DNA from 2 places in the Paenibacillus sp. FSL R7-269 genome. Region 2 is predicted to be linked to the other one. Evidence: predicted binding sites of a transcription regulator. Region 2 holds the regulator's gene; the other holds the start of a gene.

Region 1 (8,374 bases), on a different contig from region 2:
TCATGGAGGCTATCTGGGCGGGTTCACCGGCCTGAATACCGAGAAGTATTTCTATTTAAAAGATGGAAAAGCGGTGCTCTTCTTCCAGTTGTATGAATATACCGTCTATGCTGCAGGCTTCCCGGAATTCGACTTCAGCTTCAAGGAACTTCTGCCTGACGGTAGCAGTCCGTTCACAGCGCTGAAATAATAGATCTTCATAAGAATGCTCTTGTGTCTCCTCCGGGAGACGCAGGGGCATTCTCCATGTGCAGTGCCTAATCAGCCTGCCCTGCCGTTACCACTTTACCCGGATAGTCATAAGCTATAGAAGGCAAGCAGCTTATAACGGGGAGGTAAGGTTATGGTCTATGCGTATACGGCTATCGGAGATTCACTCACAACCGGCTTCGGGGCGCTGCCCGGGAACGGGTTTGTCCCCATCTATCGTCGGATGGCAGAAGGGAGGCTGGGCACGCCAGTGGCGCCGGCGAATCTTGGCGTCAACGGTCTGACCACCGGGGGGCTGAAGCAACGGCTGAGGACCTCTAATGTCTACCGGGCAGCAGTGAAGGATGCGCAGATCATTACGATGTCCATTGGCGGCAATGACTTGATTAAGGCAGCCCGGGCAGCGGGGCCCAGGCCCGGTGAATTCCAGGGCTTGCTTCAGCAGGCGCTCCGGGATTGCAAGCACAATTACAGCGACATCATGGGCACCCTTACACAGCTCAAGGCTGGTACGCGTAGCCCCTATATCATCCGATTGGTAGGCCTCTATAACCCATATCCCCAGGTGGATGAAGCAACAGAGTGGGTGCGGGAGTTCAACCGCTATGCCGCAGGCTATAGCAGTAATAATGTAGGTTTTGCTTCGATATATCATGAATTTGCCGGTAATGAGCGGGGGCTGCTGTTCCTGGACCATATCCACCCGAACGGCAGAGGCTACCGCGTAATCGCAGGCAAGCTGGATGCCCTGGGGTACGGGGGCTTAAGGTAGGCATGAAGAAAGAGGCTGTAACATGACCGGACCGGTCTGTTACAGCCTCTTGGTGTATTCATTGGGATAGATTACTTATACGCCTGTCGGCAAAGTCTTCTCAATTACCTTGTCCACGATACCATATTCGGCAGCGTCTGCAGCACTCATGAAGTAATCGCGGTCGGTATCCTTCTCGATCTTCTCCAGCGGCTGGCCTGTACGCTCGGACAGGATGCGGTTCAGCTTCTCACGCAGCTTGATGATGCGGCGGGCGCGGATCTCGATATCCGAAGCCTGGCCCTGGGCACCGCCTAGCGGCTGGTGAATCATGATCTCGCTGTTCGGCAGGGCGAAACGCTTGCCCTTGGCACCGGCGTTCAGCAGGAATGCTCCCATAGAAGCGGCCATACCTACACAGATGGTAGATACATCCGGCTTAATGTATTGCATTGTATCAAAGATTGCCATACCCGCTGTGATGGAACCGCCTGGGCTGTTCACATACAGGTGAATATCCTTATCCGGGTCCTCGGCAGCCAGGAAGAGCATTTGTGCGATGATGGAATTGGCTACCACGTCATTAACCTCCGTTCCAAGGAAAATGATGCGGTCCTTCAGCAGGCGGGAATAGATGTCATAAGCGCGCTCACCGCGGTTGCTCTGTTCTACTACCATAGGAATATAACTCACGTGGAAAACCTCCTTGAAATTGGTGCTTCGAATGTGTTCATTGTTTACTGTTACCGTAATAACCACATGATAAACAAATTCAAACAAAAAGTCAAAGAAAGTCAAACTTACTTTCAAAAAAAAGAGCCCTCAAGCGGCTCATTGGTTAAAAATAATATATCCGGCACTAAATTATGTACAAGCTTGAAAATAATGGCGCGCCCGCCAAGAATCGAACTTGGATCTCAGGCTTCGGAGGCCTACGTCATATCCATTGGACCACGGGCGCAACAGAAATTATTATAATACACATCTCGGATAAAAGCAATGTGTATTAAGCATGCTGCTTAAAAATAGTTTTGTCCGTTTTCATTAAGAGAGCCGGAGATACGCCTCCTGCCTGCTGTGCGCCGGACAAGCCCATGTATAAGATGAAAGCGGGCTGAGAATTATAGTCTCGGAACACTTGCACTCGGCGTCAGTTTTGGGTAGAATATGGGTGGGACTTAAAAAGTTAACCCGGGACATTTTGAGACCACGAACAAGGGATAAGAGAAAGACGAAGTTGCAGGAGTGAAAGCATGCGTAATTTATTGGAAATCCAAAAGCAGCTTCTGCCTGATCTCATGGAAACCCTTAAGAGACGGTATACGATTCTACATCAGATCATGCTGTCAGATATTATTGGGCGCAGGACGTTAGCCGCATCGCTTGATATGACTGAGCGGGTGCTGCGCGCCGAGACGGATCTTCTGAAATCGCAGGGGCTCATTGAGATCGAGAGCGTCGGTATGCGCATTAGCGATGCCGGTCGCGGACTGCTTGACCTGCTGGAGCCGATCGCCAAGAGCCTATTCGGCCTGGATGATCTGGAAGAGAAAATTCGTACTACGTACGGTCTCACCAAAGTCATTGTGGTGCCTGGCGATTGTGAGACATCGCCCTTCACCAAGCGTGAACTGGGGCGCGCAGGCTCCAAGGCACTGCTCAGCGTACTGCGCAGTGACGACACGATTGCCGTCACAGGCGGATCAACCCTGGCCGAGATGGCCGATCAGCTGACCCCGCCGCTATCCCTTTCCTATAAGAACGCCTGGGTTGTTCCGGCGCGCGGAGGACTGGGAGAGAGCATGGAGATACAGGCCAACACCATAGCTTCAACCATGGCCAAACGGATTGGCGCCAATTACCGTCTGCTGCATGTGCCCGATCTGCTTAGCGGAGACGCCTATCAGTCGCTTGCGCAGGACTCTAATATTGGAGAGATTGTACAAATTATCCGCAGATCGCGTATTATTGTACATGGAATAGGTGATGCCATTGAAATGACCCACCGCCGCAAGCTGGACTCCGGGACAATCTCAGAGATTCAGGGCGAGGGTGCTGTAGCCGAGTCCTTCGGATACTATTTCAATGAGGACGGCGAAGTGGTTCACACTATGCTGACCATGGGGCTGCGCCTGGAAGACATTATCCGAACCGAAGTCGTTATCGGCATTGCCGGAGGCAAACGCAAGGCGAAGGCTATTCATGCGATGCTGCGGTTCGGGCAAGAGGATATTCTCGTCATCGACGAGGCGGCGGCTGTCGAAATTGGCAAGGAAATCGACACACAGCTACAAAAGGTCCTATAGATTCCATTAAATGGGGCGCGCGCAAAGGGTTTATGCATTATACTTAACATTGTTGTCTTGACGAGCCTCACGGCCTGTCTTGAATAAATAAAACGAACTCTAGGAGGAACTATTCAATGAGTGTAAAAGTTGGTATTAACGGTTTTGGACGTATTGGACGCCTTGCATTCCGCCGTATTCAAAATGTAGAAGGTATCGAAGTGGTAGCAATCAATGACTTGACTGACGCTAAGATGCTTGCTCATTTGCTTAAATATGATACAACTCAAGGTAAATTCCAAGGCGATGTTGAAGTGCATGACGGCTTCTTCAAAGTTAACGGTAAAGATGTTAAGGTTCTGGCGAACCGCAACCCTGAAGAACTTCCTTGGGGAGAGCTTGGCGTTGATATCGTTCTGGAATGTACTGGTTTCTTCACAACTAAAGAAGCCGCTGAGAAGCACCTGAAAGGCGGAGCTAAGAAAGTAGTTATTTCCGCTCCTGCTACAGGCGACATGAAAACTGTTGTGTACAACGTTAACGATGACATCCTTGACGGTTCCGAAACAGTAATCTCCGGTGCATCTTGCACAACGAACTGCCTGGCTCCTATGGCCAAAGTCCTGAACGACAAGTTCGGTATCATCGAAGGTCTGATGACTACTATCCACGCTTACACAGGTGACCAGAATACTCTTGATGCTCCACACGCAAAAGGCGACTTCAGACGCGCCCGCGCTGCTGCTGAGAACATCATCCCTAACACTACCGGTGCTGCTAAAGCCATCGGCCTGGTTATTCCAGAACTGAAGGGCAAACTTGACGGTGCAGCACAACGTGTGCCTGTAGCTACAGGTTCCCTGACTGAGCTGGTTACTGTTCTGGACAAGAGCGTAACCGTTGAAGAAATCAATGCAGCCATGAAAGAAGCTTCTGACCCAGAAACTTATGGCTACACTGAAGATGAAATCGTATCTTCCGACATCAAGGGTATGACTTTCGGTTCCCTGTTCGATGCAACTCAGACTAAAGTACTGACTGTTGGCGACAAACAGCTGGTTAAAACTGTTGCTTGGTATGACAATGAAATGTCCTATACTGCACAGCTGGTTCGTACTTTGGAGAAATTCGCTAAGCTTGCTAAATAAGACCGATTTCATATAAGCAGTACAATAGAGCGGAAACAAGGAAAGTCTGTTTCCGCTCTTTCTAAAAATATAAGACTTTATAGGCTGGTCGCTATAAAGTATCCTTCTATTTCTCGCTGAAACGGTACCGTCCTAAAGAGGACGGTAAAGGTCGTTTCAACTTGATGAACTGGATTCGTGTGAAATGGCTTTGTGAAGGAACCAATTTTGGGTGTGGAGGAAATGTTAATCATGAACAAAAAAAGTGTCCGTGATGTAGAAGTAAAAGGCAAACGCGTATTCGTGCGTGTAGATTTCAATGTGCCAGTGGAAGACGGCAAGATCACTGATGATACCCGTATCCGCGAAACCCTTCCAACAATTAAATACCTGATTGAGAACGGTGCAAAGGTCATTCTGGCCAGCCATATGGGCCGTCCTAAAGGCGAATTCGTCGATTCCATGCGGTTGACTTCCGCTGCAGTCCGTTTGTCTGAATTGCTCGGCAAACCGGTAGCCAAGGCTGATGAGGCCATCGGCGAAGCGGTAAAAGCGAAAATTGCTGAACTGAACGATGGCGATGTGCTTGTGCTTGAGAATGTCCGTTTCTACAAAGGCGAAGAGAAGAATGATCCTGAACTGGCTAAGCAGTTCGCTGAACTGGCTGACCTGTTCGTCAATGACGCATTCGGCGCAGCTCACCGTGCCCATGCTTCGACAGAAGGAATCGCTCACTTCCTGCCTGCAGTATCCGGTCTTCTGATGGAGAAGGAATTGTCCGTCCTCGGCAAGGCTCTTTCTAACCCGGAACGTCCTTTCACTGCCATCATCGGCGGTTCCAAGGTTAAAGACAAGATTGACGTTATCGACAACCTGCTGAATCTGGCTGACAATGTACTGATTGGCGGCGGCCTCTCTTACACGTTCACCAAGGCTCAAGGTTTCGAAATCGGTAAATCCCTGGTAGACAACGACAAGATTGATGCAGCACTTGGATTCATTGAGAAGGCCAAGAAGCTGGGCAAGAACTTCGTGCTTCCGGTTGACGTTGTAGTCGCTGACAAGTTCGGTGCAGATGCCAACACCAAGATTGTAGATGTAACCGAGATTCCTGCAGACTGGGAAGGTCTGGACATCGGTCCTAAGACTCGTGAAATCTATGCCGATATTATCAAAAACTCCAAGCTGGTTGTATGGAATGGACCTATGGGCGTATTTGAAATCGATAAATTTGCTGAAGGTACTATTGCCGTAGCTCAGGCTTGTGCAACTACTGAAGGCTACACAGTTATCGGCGGCGGAGATTCCGCAGCAGCTGCTGAGAAATTCCACCTCGCAGACCAGATGGATCACATCTCCACTGGCGGCGGCGCATCGCTCGAGTTCATGGAAGGCAAGGCTCTTCCAGGTGTAGAAGCACTGAACGACAAGTAATACCGAAGAGGGAGGCAATACATCACTATGAGTAGAACACCTATTATTGCAGGCAACTGGAAAATGTTCAAAACCGTTCCGGAAGCTGAAGGCTTCATCGCTGAAATTAAAGGCCAGGCAGAAGTGGCAGGTGTAGAGACTGTTATCTGCGCGCCATTCACTAACCTGCCAGCACTGGTTGCAGCGGTACAAGGCACCACCATCAAGATTGGTGCACAGAACCTGCACTTTGAAGATAACGGCGCTTATACAGGTGAGATCAGCGGCGTAATGCTGAAGGATCTTGGTGTAGAGTATGTTATTATCGGTCACTCCGAACGCCGTGCTTATTTCGGTGAGACGGACGAAATCGTCAACAAAAAAATGCATGCGGCATTCCGTCACGGCATTACTCCAATTGTCTGCGTAGGCGAAAAGCTTGAAGAGCGTGAAGCTGATCAGACTAAGGACGTATGTAAGGTTCAGACTGAAGCGGCATTTGCCGGTCTTAGCGCAGAGCAGGCAGCAAGCGTAGTTATCGCTTACGAGCCAATCTGGGCGATTGGTACAGGTAAATCCTCCACTTCCCAGGACGCCAATGAAGTTATTGCTTATATCCGTACCCTTGTTAAAGGTCTGTACGATGAAGCAACCGCTGAAGCAGTACGTATCCAATACGGCGGCAGCGTGAAGCCTGAGAATGTAACGGAGTACATGAGTCAAAGCGACATCGACGGCGCTCTTGTCGGCGGTGCCAGCCTGCAGCCTGCTTCCTTCGTTTCACTCGTTGAGGGGGCGAAGTAAGAATGTCAGCTCCAAGACCTGTAGCACTGATTATCATGGACGGCTTCGGACTGCGGAACACGGATGAAGGCAACGCTGTTGCCCAAGCCAACAAGCCGAACTACGACCGTTACCTGAAGCAATATCCGAATACTACGCTTACCGCTTGCGGCGAAGCTGTAGGTCTGCCGGAAGGCCAAATGGGTAACTCTGAAGTAGGACACCTTAACATTGGTGCCGGCCGGATTGTATACCAGGACCTGACCCGTATCGACAAGTCGATACGCGACGGAGAATTCTTTGAGAACGAAACGCTGGTGGCTGCTGTAAGAAGCGCTAAATCAACCGGCAAAAAGCTTCACCTCTATGCCCTGGTATCCGATGGCGGCGTACACAGCCACATCAATCACCTGTTCGCCATGCTCGATCTGGCCAAAAAAGAAGATCTGCATGAAGTCTATATTCATGCCTTCATGGATGGCCGTGACGTACCTCCCGACAGTGGACAGAAGTTCATTCAGGATCTGGTCGCCAAGATTGAAGAGGTTGGCGTAGGAACGATTGCTACGGTATCCGGACGCTATTTCGCGATGGACCGTGACAAACGCTGGGACCGTGTAGAGAAGGCTTACCGTGCAATGGTATATGGCGAAGGCCCTAAATATACCGATGCCCTTCAGGCCATCACTGCATCCTACCAGAATTCTGTGTTCGATGAATTCGTGGAGCCAAGTGTAGTTGTGGACAGCCAGAACAACCCGGTAGCGACAGTGGAGAGCGGCGATTCTGTCATTTTCCTTAACTTCCGTCCTGACCGTGCGATCCAGCTGTCACAAGTGTTCACAAACTCGGATTTCCGCGGCTTCGACCGTGGTCCTAAGTTCCCGCAAGGCCTGCACTTCGTATGCCTGACTACCTTCAGTGAGACCGTTCAAGGCTTCGTGGCGTACTCCCCGAAGAACCTGGACAACACGCTCGGTGAAGTGCTGGTTCAGCAGAACAAGAAGCAGCTGCGTATTGCGGAGACAGAGAAGTATCCGCATGTGACCTTCTTCTTCAGCGGCGGACGCGACGAGGAGCTTCCTGGTGAGACCCGCATCCTGATCAACTCGCCCAAAGTGGCAACCTATGATCTGCAGCCTGAGATGAGCGCATACGAAGTGGCGGCGGCCTGCGTAGCGGAGATCGAAGCGGATAGACAAGATGCCATTATCCTGAACTTTGCTAACCCTGATATGGTAGGACACTCCGGCATGCTGGAGCCTACGATTAAGGCAGTTGAAGTTACGGACGAGTGCGTAGGCAAAGTTGTGGATGCTGTGGTTGCCAAGGGCGGCGTTGCTATTATCATTGCCGACCACGGGAATGCGGATATGGTATTCGATGAGAACGGACGTCCGTTCACAGCCCATACCACCAACCCGGTTCCATTCATCGTTACCACTGAAGATGTAGTTCTGCGTGAAGCTGGTATTCTCGCAGATGTGGCACCGACGATCCTGGATCTGATGGGACTTCCGCAGCCTGCGGAAATGACCGGACAATCCATGATTGCCAGCCGCAAATAAGCAAGACATCTGTTTTTGTAAACCCAAAACCATTGTATAAAAGGAGATTAAACTTACATGACTATTATTTCTGATGTGTATGCACGCGAAGTCCTTGACTCCCGTGGTAACCCTACTGTAGAGGTTGACGTATATCTGGAGTCCGGTGCAAAAGGCCGCGCTATCGTTCCTTCCGGCGCTTCCACTGGTGCTCATGAAGCTGTAGAGCTTCGTGACGGCGACAAATCCCGTTACATG
Region 2 (8,374 bases):
TCGCTTAATTTCCATTTTGATTCTCAGCACCATCTCTACGCGCTGAATCACACCGACAACCTCGGCCACCGTCACAATCCCCTCGTATTCGGAAGCGGACAGGTTGGTCAGCCCTTGTGTCAGAACGGCTTTGTACTTCTCCAGAGTCTGAATCGCCTGGTTGGCCTTGGCCAGAATGGCACCGATTTCCTTGAGCGCGTAACGGATGGAGCCCTGATACAGCGTAATAATATTCCGGCGCTGGGAAATGGAAACGACCAGTTTGCCGGTCTGCTTCGCTACACGTTCAGCCGTCCGGTGCCGGATTCCTGTCTCAATCGAAGAGATGGAGGAATCAGGGATCAGCTGCGTATTGGCGTACAGAATCCGCTTCAGATCCTCGCTCAGAATAATCGCCCCGTCCATTTTGGCCAGCTCGTATAAATAGTTTGGTGAAAAATCGCAGTTAATGGAGAAGCCGCCATCGACAACCTCCATGACTTCCGGACTATATCCGACAACAATCAGTGCCCCGGTCTTCGCGCGAAGCACATTCTCCAGTCCTTCCCGGAAGGGTGTTCCAGGTGCAGCCATTCTAAGCAGATCATTCATATTATCTAATGGATTATATTCTTTCATGTCCCTGTGCCCCCTAATCTAACGCAACCGCTAGTGCCTGTGCTACTGTGCTGACGCCTATAATCTGGATATCCTGCGGATGCTTCCAGCCCTTCAGACTCTTCTCGGGCATAATGACCCGCCGGAAGCCAAGCTTGGCCGCCTCTTTCACCCGCATCTCTGCGCGTGATACCCCTCTCACTTCACCGGTAAGCCCTACCTCCCCGAAGAACACATCATACGGCTTGGTCGGAAAATCACGGAAGCTGGAGGCAATGCTGATGGCGACAGCCAAATCCACCGCCGGCTCATCCAGCTTCACCCCTCCCGCAACGTTGAGGTAAGCGTCCTGATTCTGCAGGAACATGCCCATCCGCTTCTCCAGTACAGCAATGATCAGCGCCATCCGTTGATGATCCATCCCTGTGCACATTCTGCGGGGCGAAGGGAAATGTGTCGAAGCTACCAGCGCCTGCAGTTCAACAAGAACAGGTCTTGTGCCCTCCATGCTGGCTACCACCGCAGAACCGGCCACTCCAAGCGGGCGCTCGGACAGGAACAGCTCCGACGGGTTCTCCACCTCGGTCAGCCCGATTTCACCCATTTCAAAGATCCCGATCTCATTCGTGGAGCCGAAGCGGTTCTTCACCGCACGCAGCAGACGGTACGTATGATGGCGTTCCCCTTCAAAATAAAGGACACAGTCCACCATATGCTCTAACATACGAGGGCCGGCAATAGCGCCTTCCTTGGTTACATGCCCTACAAGCACCGTGGCGATTCCCCGGATCTTCGCAATCCGCATGAATCTTGTCGTACATTCCCGCACCTGTGCTACACTGCCCGGCGCACTGGTTACTTCCGGCATAAATACAGTCTGGATCGAGTCAATGACCAGAAATTGAGGCTGAATCTGCTCAATGGCTTCCTCAATGCTCTCCATGTTCGTCTCACATAGAACGTACAATTCCGCAGAGAGCGCTCCGAGTCGGTCGGCCCGCAGCTTGGTCTGCCGCACAGATTCTTCCCCCGAAATATACAGCACGCGCAGCCCTTGTGTAGTCAAGGCATGCGAGGTCTGCAGCAGCAGTGTCGATTTCCCGATTCCGGGGTCGCCTCCAACCAGCACCAGCGAGCCGGGTACAATTCCGCCGCCAAGCACGCGGTTAAGCTCCCCGATGCCCGTCAGAATACGCGGCTCCTTGTCACTTTCTATATTTATGATCGATTGCGCCTTTTCTTTACTCTGAAAAATAGGTGCATTCATGCCTTGTGTTTTGACGACGCTTTCCGTTTCCTCTACCATCGAGTTCCATTCCTGGCACCCCGGGCACTTCCCGAACCACTTTGGTGATTCGTAGCCGCATTCGGTACAGAAAAATTTTGTTTTAGGTTTAGCCATGTGCACTCCTTACCGTCCGAACTTGCTAAAATTGCGGATATTTTACTCTTATTCAAAGTTTACCATTTCTGCACACTGAACGGAAGGACACTTAAGATCTAGTTTTAATTTGCGTCTTCTTTTAGGCATGCCTGAGGGTCGGAAACAAATAAAGCTCCCGCCCCTCTATACGGAGGAGCGGGAGCTTTGTTTCATTTTCTGGAACAATTATTCAGTTTCGACTGTTTTCTCCAGGGAGACCTCGGCCGGCGCCTCAATGGTGGTTACGACCAGTTCGCCGTTCACCTCATCAATGTTCAGGGAATCGCCCTTCTTGATGTTTCCTTTGAGCAGCTCTTCGGAGAGGCGGTCTTCGATATGCTTCTGAATCGCCCGGCGGAGCGGACGGGCACCGAAGGCCGGATCATAACCCTCTTTGGCCAGGAACGCTTTGGCTCCGTCGGTAAGCAGGAAGTCTACATCATGCTCACGCAGACGCTTGCGCAATTCGTCGGACATCAATGTAACGATCTCTGCGATATGCTTCTCCTCCAGAGAGTGGAAGACGATGATCTCATCGATCCGGTTCAGGAACTCAGGCCGGAAGCTCTTCTTCAGCTCTTCCATAACCTTGCCCTTCATATTGGTATAATCGGCGCCTGCATCTTGAACAGCCGTGAATCCAAGCGTCGAATTCTTCTTGATTGCCTGTGCCCCGACATTGGAGGTCAGGATAATCAGGGTATTGCGGAAATCGACCACGCGACCTTTGGAATCGGTCAGACGGCCGTCTTCCAGCACCTGCAGCAGAATGTTAAACACTTCAGGGTGGGCCTTCTCGATCTCATCCAGCAGGACAACCGAATAAGGCTTGCGGCGCACCTTCTCTGTCAATTGTCCGCCTTCTTCATACCCAACATACCCTGGAGGCGCTCCGACCAGACGGGAGGTGGAATGCTTCTCCATGTACTCCGACATGTCGATGCGGATGACCGCATTCTCATCACCGAACATCGCTTCGGCAAGCGCACGCGCCAGCTCTGTCTTACCAACCCCGGTAGGTCCGAGGAAGATGAAGGAGCCCATCGGACGTTTCGGGTCCTTCAGGCCCGCACGCGCCCGGCGTAGAGCCCGGCTGACTGCCTTAACGGCCTCATCCTGGCCGATTACACGTTCATGCAGCAGAGCTTCCATATTCAGCAGACGGTCCGTTTCTTCTTCCTTCAGCTTACTGACCGGAATGCCGGTCCAGCTGGCAACCACCTGTGCGATATCCTCAGGTGTAACCTGGGAATCGGTGCGGCCCTGCTTTTCTTTCCACTGATTCTTCGTAGTATCCAGCTCTTCACGAATCTTCTGCTCGGTATCGCGCAGTGCAGCAGCCTTCTCGAACTCCTGGCTCTGAACTGCGGAATCCTTCTCCTTGCGGATATCATCCAGACGCATTTCGAGTTCCTTCAGATTCGGCGGAATGGTGTAAGAATTCAGTCTTACCTTGGAGCCCGCTTCATCAATCAGGTCAATGGCCTTGTCCGGCAGGAACCGGTCTGGAATATAGCGGTCCGACAGCTTGACAGCTTCCACAATGGCTTCATCCGTAATCTTCACCCGGTGATGTGCTTCATAGCGGTCACGCAGGCCGAAGAGGATCTGAACAGCTTCTGCAGGCGAAGGCTGATCCACCGTAATCGGCTGGAAGCGGCGTTCCAGGGCAGCGTCTTTCTCGATATATTTGCGATATTCATCAAGCGTAGTGGCACCGATGCATTGCAGCTCACCACGGGCCAGGGCAGGTTTCAGGATGTTGGAAGCATCAATTGCGCCTTCTGCACCACCCGCTCCGATCAGCGTATGCAATTCATCGATGAAGAGCACGATATTGCCTGCTTGGCGAATCTCATCCATAATTTTTTTGAGGCGGTCTTCGAACTCACCGCGATATTTCGTACCGGCCACTACAGAACCCATATCGAGGGTCATGACACGCTTGTCGCGCAGCGTCTCCGGAATTTCATTGTTGATAATCTTTTGAGCCAGACCTTCGGCAATCGCCGTTTTACCGACCCCAGGCTCACCGATCAATACCGGATTATTCTTGGTGCGGCGGCTCAGCACTTGAATGACACGCTCAATTTCCTTGCTGCGGCCGATCACAGGATCGAGGTTACCGTCCTTGGCATAAGCTGTCAGATCGCGGGCCAGGCCGTCCAATGTTGGCGTGCTGACGTTAGCCGGAGCTCCGCTGTGACTGGAGGTTGCTTCATTGCTCCCCAGGAGCTGCAATACCTGCTGGCGGGCCTTGTTCAGGCTAATGCCGAGATTGTTCAGCACACGGGCTGCTACGCCCTCTCCCTCGCGGATCAGACCGAGCAGGATATGCTCTGTTCCCACATACGTATGACCCAGCTTGCGGGCTTCGTCCATAGACAGCTCGATTACCTTCTTGGCACGAGGAGTATAAGCGATGTTGGTCGGTTGTTCCTGACCTCTGCCAATCAGCGTTTCTACTTCATCCTGTATCTTCTCCAGACCCAGACCAAGTCCGATCAATGCCTTAGCGGCAATGCCGTCTCCTTCACGAATCAGTCCGAGTAAAATATGCTCTGTCCCAATGTTGTTGTGTCCCAAACGTACGGCTTCTTCCTGCGCCAGCGCCAGCACCTTTTGTGCGCGTTCCGTAAATCTTCCAAACATCATATCTCCTGCACCTCCACGGATAATAAATATCTATAATTAATGTTGTGATCCCAGTGTCTCCCGGAGCAGCTTTGCCCGGTACATATCGCGTTCAGTAGGCGACAGCTCGTCACCGAACAGCTTTTGCAGAAAGCCCGGCTGAGTCTTGACATTCAGCTCATTGAGCACTGAAATCGAAGGCCCTTCCAGAATCCCCAGATCTACACCAAGCCGCAGATCGGAGAGCCGCTGTGCCGATTCTTTCAGTTCCATCACAGCAGCATAGGCCAGTATTCCGTAGGAGCGCTTGATACGGTCAGTAATCCGCAATGCGGAATCCGCCAGCAGGCGATCACGCGCATTCCGCTCATGCTCTATAATCTGGGTGACTACGCTGTGAAGATTCTCAATAATCTCACTTTCGGTCTGTCCCAGCGTAATCTGGTTCGAGATCTGAAAGATATTCCCTACTGCTTCGCTGCCTTCACCATAAATTCCTCTAACGGTAAGCCCCACCTGATTGACTGCAGATAAAATGCGGTTGATCTGATGAGTCATCACCAAGGCCGGCAGATGGACCATAACCGAAGCTCTTAGCCCAGTTCCCACATTGGTGGGACAGCTTGTTAAATATCCTCTGCGGTCATCGAAGGCGTAATTGACAGCAGCCTCAAAAATATCATCGATGGCGGTCGCCCTCACCCATGCTTCTCTGACCTGCAGCCCAGGGAACAGGCATTGAATGCGGAGATGATCCTCCTCATTAATCATAATGCTGACCGACTCATCCTCATTAAGAATAACTGCCCCGCCTTTGGAGTCATCCGCCAGATTAGGACTGATAAGGTGCTTTTCCACCAGCACTTTTTTGTCCAGCTCACCCAGCTCATCCAGTCTCAGCAGTTCAAAGCTACCGAAATCTGCAGAGGCATCGCCCTGAAATACAGGGGCAAGCTGCTCCAGCACCTCCTCCGACTGCTCTGCCGAAGCAAGTAGCGGGAACGGAAGATGCTCCAGATTACGGGCGATACGCATACGGCTGCTGATGACAATCTCTGAATGACTGCCGCCGCAGCGCATCCATTCACTAAGTGCTTGTTCGGTATACCGGAGACTTGACATGCCTGATCCCCCCTATATATCAAAGACTTTACTCTTGTGGAATTTCTTTTTCAAGCTTGCGGATTCTGTCCCTCAGCTCAGCTGCGGTTTCGAACTCCTCCTGCACAATACTCTGCTGTAATTCCTGCTTCAGCTCATCTATCTGGCGCTTGCACATAATCTGTGCTCCAGCCCGCTTGGGAAGCTTGCCGACATGTGCTGTACTGCCATGCACCCGTCTGAAGAGCGGGTCAAGCGTACTGTCGAAATACTTATAGCAGGAGCTGCAGCCGAACCGTCCCAGCTTGCTGAACTGTGAATAGGTCATACCGCAGTTTTCGCAATGCAGACCTTGCACACTTTGTGCTGCTGCTGATTTTCCCTTGCCCGAGCCCTCCAGGTCCAGGAGACCGGAAAGCAAGCTGTGGATAGAGAAGCCTCCCGCAGTTCCGGGAATCAGTTCACCCTTCTCCCGCGCACAGCTTTCGCAAATATGAAATTCCGTCTTCTCCCCGTTCACGATCTTCGTGAAGTGGAGTGTAGCCGGTTTGACGCCGCATTCCTGGCATAGCATGAGCGGTGTCCCTCCTTACCATTTGACAAATTATTTGCCCAATAAAGAGATTAGCATAGCCTTCATAAGCTTGGCACGAATCTCATCCCGGTACGGCAGATTAACCGTCAGGCATTCCCGGGAAACCGCAGACCGCATTAGACACGCTTCACGTTTGGAGAGGAATCGGGCCTCCTCCAGCTGATAAATCAGCCCTTCGGCAGAATTCTGATCCATATCATTCCCTATCGTGGAGTTCAGATGTGCGTATAGGGCCACATTCTGTGGCAGCTCATAGCGCTGAATCCGGATATATCCGCCGCCTCCGCGTTTGCTCTCCACCACATATCCCTTTTCCAATGTGAACCGTGTGCTGATGACGTAATTGATCTGTGACGGGACACAGGAGAACTGGTCCGCCAGATCATTGCGCTGAATTTCCACCGTACCTTCGGGACTTTCATGCAAAATATTCTTCAGATATTGTTCAATAATATCGGAGATATTACGCATCACTCATCCTCCAGTGTGTAAGCATTGGTTAAATCTGTGCTGCGCCAACGCCTGCCGTCAGAGACATGCTCTTAAGAATTTAACCCTGGCAATGCAATAAGAATCGGCTGCAAAAGCCTCTGCACTGCGCTTTTCTCTAAATGTTACATTCCTGAGAACGATATATCCGGCCTGCGTTGACTTTGACTTTCTTTGACTTTTTCATATTATAACATATTCTCACTGAATTCCAAGGGGTTACTCTTATTTTTTACTTTTTGGCTGTATTGTATTCCGGTTGCCTGCTTAGTTCCATGAATTGAGGCGTTATGTATAGGAAAGCTCCTCCGCTTCCAAGGGAAGGGGAAGAGCTTTTCTCTGTCAGAAAAAATCGAATAATGCCGTCTCGGCCTGCGGAATCAGCGCTTCAAGCCAAGCTGTCGCCTCAGCAGTCCCGGATAATTGTCCGTACTTTGCCGCCTGAAGCGGACGTTTATACCCCATCAGCAGCACAGTAAGCGTGCCGATACTGCATTCCAGGTCAGCCTCTGACCGCTCGCCCTGAATTTGGGTAAGCGTCGCCTCCCCCTGCTCCGACACCGTCCACTGCCACAACCCGTTGTTCCAGGACGCATGCTTATCTTCAATATAAAGCACCCGCTCCCGTTCACCCTCCGGCACATTGAAGCTCATGTTCTCCACAAAAGCCTTGGCATTGACGATACGCGCCATGAAGTATGGATAATTCTCCTGCGCAATCCGCGGATCAGGAAGGAGAAAGGGCAGAATATCGTCAGCAGGCACCAGCTTCAGCTGTGCAGCCGTAATCATGGAATCATGATTGGCAAGGAAGGTCCACAAGCCCTGGCGGGCAAGCTCGTTCCCATAGATGAACTCATCTATGACCAGCTCCTGCTGCACTATCTTATACAGCACATAACCTTCCGGGTCACCCTGCTCAGAATAAAACACACAGGAATGTGTATCGTCATCAAGCACACTTTCCTTCCACCAGGTCTCACTGCGCTGGAGAGTACCGTTATACCTCATGGCGAATTGGTCGTACAACTGCCGGAATACTGCAAGATCAGAGGTATCGCGCTTCACGCTGCCCTTAATCTCTGTCTTATGCGGGAACTTCCCTACCGGAAGAGTGTACTTCTTATATTCACAATAGATCTCCCAGCCGAATTTACGGTAAAAGGGAATCAGGAACGGATGCAAAAAGGACAATGTCTGACCGGCTTCGTTCATTGTCTGGAGCGCATGGGTCAGCAGATGGGCAACATACCCCTGCCGGCGCTTCTCCGGCCAAGTAGCTACACCGGCGATGCCCCCCATAGAAACGGGCTTGCCTTGTATATATACCTGTAACGGAAGAAGCGTCAGCTTCGCACCGATGCTGTTCCCTTCAAAAATCGCCCAGGTTTGTTCCGGTTTGAAATTCTCCTTGGCGTGTACTCTATCTTCTGCAGAAACCTTATACTTAAAAGCATATTCGGACAAGCTCAGGCTGTCCTCAAATTCTCCGGCACGTAATTGCCTGATTTCCATTCTGTTCCCCCCGTTACATT

The links. Region 2 encodes CtsR, which represses protease genes until heat stress. Its sites were predicted from a motif close to ATGGTCAATAAAGGTCAAACA; they were not measured.
Region 1: clpP (ATP-dependent Clp endopeptidase proteolytic subunit ClpP) is a predicted target of CtsR. The motif match lies at 1,742-1,762, and genes of this name have one in related genera.

The regions. Positions count from the first base shown of each region.
Region 1 covers NZ_ASPS01000001.1:31,827-40,200, forward strand. The annotation lists gene C162_RS00195 (PdaC/SigV domain-containing protein) at 1-190, shown strand, start outside; gene C162_RS00200 (GDSL-type esterase/lipase family protein) at 344-982, shown strand; gene clpP (ATP-dependent Clp endopeptidase proteolytic subunit ClpP) at 1,058-1,654, opposite strand; tRNA gene C162_RS00210 (tRNA-Arg) at 1,848-1,922, opposite strand; gene C162_RS00215 (sugar-binding transcriptional regulator) at 2,215-3,267, shown strand; gene gap (type I glyceraldehyde-3-phosphate dehydrogenase) at 3,384-4,394, shown strand; gene C162_RS00225 (phosphoglycerate kinase) at 4,626-5,807, shown strand; gene tpiA (triose-phosphate isomerase) at 5,835-6,590, shown strand; gene gpmI (2,3-bisphosphoglycerate-independent phosphoglycerate mutase) at 6,593-8,137, shown strand; gene eno (phosphopyruvate hydratase) at 8,195-8,374, shown strand, end outside.
Region 2 covers NZ_ASPS01000013.1:502-8,875, reverse strand. The annotation lists gene disA (DNA integrity scanning diadenylate cyclase DisA) at 1-618, opposite strand, end outside; gene radA (DNA repair protein RadA) at 632-1,999, opposite strand; gene clpC (ATP-dependent protease ATP-binding subunit ClpC) at 2,207-4,675, opposite strand; gene C162_RS05735 (protein arginine kinase) at 4,712-5,776, opposite strand; gene C162_RS05730 (UvrB/UvrC motif-containing protein) at 5,805-6,329, opposite strand; gene C162_RS05725 (CtsR family transcriptional regulator) at 6,360-6,821, opposite strand; gene C162_RS05720 (GNAT family N-acetyltransferase) at 7,182-8,354, opposite strand.